2 regions of the Vibrio sp. R10-SF1-ISO8 genome follow, and region 2 is predicted to be linked to the other one. Evidence: predicted binding sites of a transcription regulator. Region 2 holds the regulator's gene; the other holds the start of a gene.
What was found. The regulator PurR, encoded in region 2, represses purine synthesis genes. The targets are predictions, from matches to a motif close to TNANGNAAACGTTTNCNTNA.
Positions count from the first base shown of each region.

Region 1: AC6R00_RS19030 (NCS2 family permease) is a predicted target of PurR. The motif match lies at 1,771-1,790, and genes of this name have one in related genera.

Region 1 is NZ_JCBDHL010000021.1:225,896-229,074, forward strand. It holds gene AC6R00_RS19020 (aminoacyl-histidine dipeptidase) at 1-779, opposite strand, end outside; gene vcdP (small protein VcdP) at 1,245-1,331, shown strand; gene AC6R00_RS19030 (NCS2 family permease) at 1,811-3,100, shown strand.
Region 2 is NZ_JCBDHL010000018.1:185,508-188,686, forward strand. It holds gene torD (molecular chaperone TorD) at 65-712, shown strand; gene purR (HTH-type transcriptional repressor PurR) at 924-1,931, shown strand; cyclic di-GMP riboswitch class I at 2,076-2,162, shown strand; gene AC6R00_RS14165 (TfoX/Sxy family DNA transformation protein) at 2,296-2,886, shown strand; gene AC6R00_RS14170 (TVP38/TMEM64 family protein) at 3,038-3,179, shown strand, end outside.

The sequences.
Region 1 (3,179 bases), on a different contig from region 2:
TTGCGCAGGCTACCACCACGGAACTCGACAAGACGAAGGTCAAGTTCTTGCGCGTGACCTGCTAGGAAGCGAGCAAGTAGTTTATTGGCATTGCCACGACCAGTATGAATGTCACAGCCTGAGTGACCACCTTTTAAACCTTTTAGAATCAGCTGGCGAGTTGTAAAGCCTGCTGGAAGCGCTTCGCGTTTGATATCGAAAGACATTTCACCATCAATACCGCCAGCACAGCCCATGTAGACTTCGCCTTCTTGCTCTGAATCGGTGTTAAGAAGAATATCACCTTCTAACCAACCCGCTTCAAGACCGAATGCGCCTGTCATACCTGCTTCTTCGTCTACCGTTAGCAGCACTTCAATTGGACCGTGCTTGATTTCTGTTGAAGCCAGTACCGCAAGACAAGATGCCATACCCATACCATTGTCAGCGCCTAGTGTGGTTCCTTTCGCTGTTACCCATTCACCGTCAATGTACGGTTGAATCGGATCTTTTGTGAAGTCATGATCTGTGTCTTCATTCTTCTGTGGCACCATATCGATGTGTGCTTGCAGAACGACGCCTTTCTTATTTTCCATACCCGGCGTAGCTGGCTTTTTGATGAAAACGTTGCCTGTAGGATCACGGCGAACATCTAAGCCTTGCTCTTTAGCCCAATCAACGATGTATTGTGCTAGGGCTTCTTCGTGTTTTGAAGGGTGAGGGATAGAACAGATCTTATCGAAAAATTGCCAAAGTGGAGCAGGTGATAAGCTGCTGATTTCAGAATGGAATTCAGACACGGATGACTCCTTAAAAAGAATAATGCCAGATTATGTGTTTGATTTTTGCTATTCATCTGGAACAAAAACCTAAATCTGACCTATTGGGTAGAGGAGCACAGAATAGCACTCCCTGACTAAAGGGTGTAGTAAAAGCGGCAAGCAAATGTTTCGATGTAATCACAAATTGTAGATTCTAATTGACACGGGATGTGTTAATGATGAGGTGACGTTTGTACTAAACCCAAACAATAAATTGATACATTTGTAATTAAATTACAAAATCCATTTGATCTAAGTCATTTTTTGAACTTTTTGTGACTTTTGTCACTTTTATGCTTGTAATTAAATTTCTTTGGGGTATATTTATAACCAACTTCGAAAGCGAAGAGAAAATGCTCAAAGGATGAGTCCGATTTGTCGCCTCCAAGGAACCGAGAAATCAATATTTGTAATCTGTTTTAATTGATTTAGAAGGTGATAGTTATGAAAGGTTTACCAAGTGCAGCATTCTGGCTAAACAACTCTGTTTACACAGGCAGCTTTACTTACCCAACAAGCTTCGGTTACTAAACCCTAGCTTGTGACTCTCGAACAGTTTGTTCACCCCTATTATTGGAATTTTTTTACAGCTTTTATCGCTGACATGATTCAACCGCCACTCAAATTGAGTGGCGTTTTTTTATCTAAGCAAAAGTGCGCTCACAATTTGCCCACAAACTCTGTGGTTTCCTGTCGCTAACTCCTATCTCTCTATTTTATTCGCATAAACTCATATTGCCTTACGCATAAATATCCCAAATGCCATTGAAAGTTTATGACATGGTATAAAAAAACACCTTTTTGAAATTCAAATCATCAATGATTTTACTATATGAAATATAAAGTATTTTTCTTTATGTCATCATCTGGCCCTTGTTTGAAAGCGGCAATGAACAGCAGAAATATTGATTAGAGTCTTAATTCTATCTGGAATTTACTATTTGATGACTTTATAATTCCAGCCAATCGATTACGCAACCGTTTACTTTTTACCCTTTTAGGATTCGATTATGTTCGAAAAACTGTTCAAACTCAGTGAAAACGGCACAAACGTCAAAACTGAGATCATTGCAGGTGTGACCACCTTCTTGACGATGGCTTACATCATCTTTGTCAACCCTGCAATGCTTGCAGACGCTGGTATGGATAAAGGCGCTGTATTTGTTGCAACCTGTCTTGCTGCGGCGATTGGCTGTTTCATCATGGGCTTCGTTGCTAACTACCCAATTGCACTAGCACCTGGCATGGGACTGAACGCCTTCTTTACCTATGGCGTTGTTCTTGGTATGGGTCATTCATGGCAAGTCGCTTTAGGTGCCGTTTTTGTTTCCGGTATCATCTTCATGGCTTTGAGTATTTTCAAGGTTCGTGAGTGGATCATTAACTCGATTCCTATGTCATTACGTACGGGTATCTCGGCTGGTATCGGTTTGTTCCTTGCGTTTATTGGCCTACAAAACTCAGGCATTGTGGTTGATAATCCAGCAACGTTAGTTGGTCTTGGTCATATCACTGGCCTGCAACCTGCCTTAGCGGCATTAGGCTTCTTCCTAACGATTGGCTTGGTTTACCGTGGTGTTCGTGGCGCGGTAATGATTGCGATTCTAGCGATCACCGCATTGGGTTTGATCGTTGGTGACGTTCAATGGGGCGGTATTATGTCAGCGCCACCAAGTGTTGCTCCGACCTTTATGCAAATGAACATTGCTGACGTTTTCGAAGTTGGCATGATCTCGGTTGTGTTCGCTTTCCTATTTGTCGATCTGTTTGATACTGCAGGTACTTTGGTGGGTGTTGCGACAAAAGCGAACCTGATTAAAGAAGATGGCAAACTGCCTCGTCTAAGCAAAGCGCTACTTGCTGACTCGACTGCGACATCTGTTGGCGCAATGATTGGTACGTCAAGCACCACTTCTTATGTTGAGTCCACGGCTGGTGTTGCCGCTGGTGGGCGTACAGGCCTGACTGCTGTTGTCGTTGGTGTACTATTCCTTCTGGCTCTGTTTTTCTCGCCACTTGCTGGAATGATTCCAGCGTACGCAACGGCAGGTGCGCTTTTCTATGTTGCTATTCTGATGATGTCTGGGCTGGTTAGTGTTGATTGGCGCGACTTAACAGAAGCGGCACCTGTTGTCGTGACCTGTTTACTTATGCCGCTGACTTACTCAATTGCAGAAGGTATTGCGCTTGGCTTTATCTCTTACGCTGCAATCAAACTACTGAGTGGCCGTGGTCGCGAAGTATCAATCAGTGTATGGGTACTATCAGCAGTATTCATCATTAAGTATTTAGTGGCTTAGTTTTCGCTTTAGCGATTTCGTTCGCTAAATGTCGGCAGTACACTATTTTTCGCCATAATGGAGTCTCTGTTATGGCGAT
Region 2 (3,179 bases):
GCCATTACCGCTATTCATTTTTATTAGTTACACTAATAGGTAGTTATTTTGGGAGTGATACCTAATGCAAGAAATCAAAGCATTCAACGAGAAACGTGCGGAAATTTATTGGTGGCTTTCAAGCCTTTACGCCAAGGAATTAACGGAAGAGAATCTGGAGCAGTACCATTCAGCTCAAATCCGCTCTTTCCTTACTGGCCTTGGCGAGAATGCCGCTCTTAAACCGTCGATTGATCGTGTCATTGATGCACTTAATCGCTTAATCGATCGCGAAGATGCGCAACTAGAGCTTGCCGCTGACTTTTGTGATCTATTTTTAAAGTCTGACCGCGACTCGGCACTGCCTTATGCTTCAATGTACATTGGAGACACAGGCCTGCTTAACGACAAGCCTGCCAAAGAGATGGAAGCATTAATGCTAGAGCATGGTGTAGCCGTTGATGAAAGCCTAAATGAGCCGGCTGATCACATTGCCATTGAGCTGGATTTTCTCGGTAACCTTATCATTCGCTCTAATGAACTTGAGCAAGAGCGTCATATTGAAGAGGCACTGATCGAACAAGAGAGCTTCATTCGTCAGCACCTTCTAAGTTGGACACCTAAGTTTTCGGCTAAGTGTCAAACGCTCGATGAATTCGGTTTTTACTCTGCGATCGCTTCTCTCACTGTGGCGTTCTTGGAGTTGGACTGCACATATTTAATCGGCGAATAGAGTCTGACAATGTGAACTGGCACAGGTCAGTTTGACGAAATATGTTTGCCCTAAGTCGGATTGCGGTCTAAAATCGTGACCGCAAACGATAAAAATGAACTATTCAAATACAAACCGCTAAATAAGAGCGGTTTTTGTGTTTCTGATACTTTCTGCCAACTTATTCTAAACTGAATATATTCTCGTGGCAGTCATCGACAGGACAAAATTTATGGCCACTATTAAAGACGTTGCTCGCCTTGCTGGTGTTTCAACAACCACTGTGTCTCACGTGATTAACAAGACACGCTTTGTTGCCGAAGCGACACAAGAAAAAGTGATGGAAGCGGTAACCGAGCTTAACTATGCACCGAGTGCCGTTGCTCGTAGTCTTAAATGCAACACTACTCGTACAATCGGTATGTTAGTGACGCAATCGACTAACCTATTTTTCTCAGAAGTTATCGACGGCGTAGAAAGCTACTGCTACCGCCAAGGTTACACCTTGATTCTGTGTAATACCGGCGGCATCTATGAGAAGCAACGCGACTACATTCGCATGCTGGCTGAAAAGCGTGTAGATGGCATCCTAGTGATGTGTTCAGATCTGACTGAAGAGCTGAGCGAAATGCTCGACCGCCACAAAGACATTCCAAAAGTGGTAATGGACTGGGGTCCAGAGAGTTCTCAAGCCGATAAGATCATCGATAACTCTGAAGAAGGCGGCTATCTAGCGACAAAATATCTGATCGAGCGCGGTCATACTGACATTGCTTGTTTAAGTGGTCACTTCGAGAAAGCGGCGTGTGTTGAGCGTATTAGTGGCTTTAAGCGTGCAATGGCTGAAGCTGATTTAACAGTAAACGAAGATTGGATTCTTGAAGGTAACTTCGAATGTGATACGGCGGTACTGGCTGCGGATAAAATTGTTGCGATGGATAAAAAGCCAACAGCCGTATTTTGTTTTAATGACACAATGGCGCTTGGCTTAATGAGCCGTCTACAACAGAAAGGCATTCAAATACCTCAAGACATCTCAGTAATCGGCTACGATAATATTGAACTAGCAGAGTACTTCTCTCCACCTCTAACAACAGTGCACCAACCAAAACGTCGCGTTGGTAAGAATGCCTTCGAAATTCTTCTTGAGCGCATTAAAGATAAAGAGCACGAAAAACGTGTGTTCGAGATGCACCCAGAAATTGTCGAGCGCAATACCGTTCGTAATCTAAATAAATAACCTTAAGTCAGACGCTTAGCTTGTAGTCGTACTATTGGCTAGGCGTATATCTCCCCTCTATTTATTGAACCAACATCACATTTATCCGATACAAACGTGATGTTCTGCGCAGATTTTATTTATTCTTAATGTGTTCGATTAATGCCACGAACAGGGCAAACCATTTCGAAAGGATGGGACGCAAAGCCTCCGGCCTTAAACAATTTATTGTCTGGTAGCGGGGTTGCCGATGGCGAATATGCAAACTGTCATACCGCTTTTACTTGCACTCGTATGACACCTTACTGACAATGTCTCTGCATAATTTTGCTAATCTCTCGGACCTGCATTGGTGGCGTATACTTATACACCGAGAAAACACAGCATGGATAAACCAATACTAAAAGACTCAATGCGTTTATTTGAGCAGTTAGGACATATTAAGTCTCGCTCAATGTTTGGTGGCTTTGGCATTTTTGCTGATGACACTATGTTCGCACTTGTCGTCAACGATAAACTACACGTACGCGCGGACGCGGCTCTCGCTAAACAGTTCAGGTCTCAAGGGCTAGAACCCTATGTTTACAAAAAACGCGGATTCCCCGTCGTGACGAAGTATTTTGCGCTTTGTGATGATTGGGCAGCTGACGCAAATAAAACGTTAAAGATTGCGAACGTCGCCTTAAAAGCAGCAAATCAAGAGAAGCAATGCCAATCGCAAGCGAAACCCAATCGTTTGAAAGATCTGCCTAACTTGCGGCTAGCAACTGAGCGCATGCTCAAGAAAGCTGGTATAGATTCGGTAGAGAATCTGGAACAAGTGGGAGCCGTACATGCGTTTAAAGCCATTCAGACTACACACTCTTCCGATGTAAACATCGAACTTCTCTGGGCTTTAGAAGGTGCCATTAAAGGGACACACTGGTCGGTTATCCCCCAAAGTCGCCGTCAGGAGCTGTTAACTCAAGTCAGCTAACCTAAAAAATAAATTTGTTTAAGAAGTCAGCCTTTGTGCTGACTTTTTTATTGGTTTTTATCTGCCATCTTGAAATTTGTGGCTTGCTTTCCCTGTCTTGTCTAGTAACACTAATAATTGATATCCATGAAATATGATGGAGCTGCACAACATGAATAAAAAGATCATCCTAGGAATTATTTTCGTCGCACTAATTGTTTTACTTGGCGTAAATTTTGGTCAGTATCTCACGCTAGAAAACGCGAAGGCGCAGCAAGCAGAGCTCTCCGCATTTATCGCAGATAACTTTACTA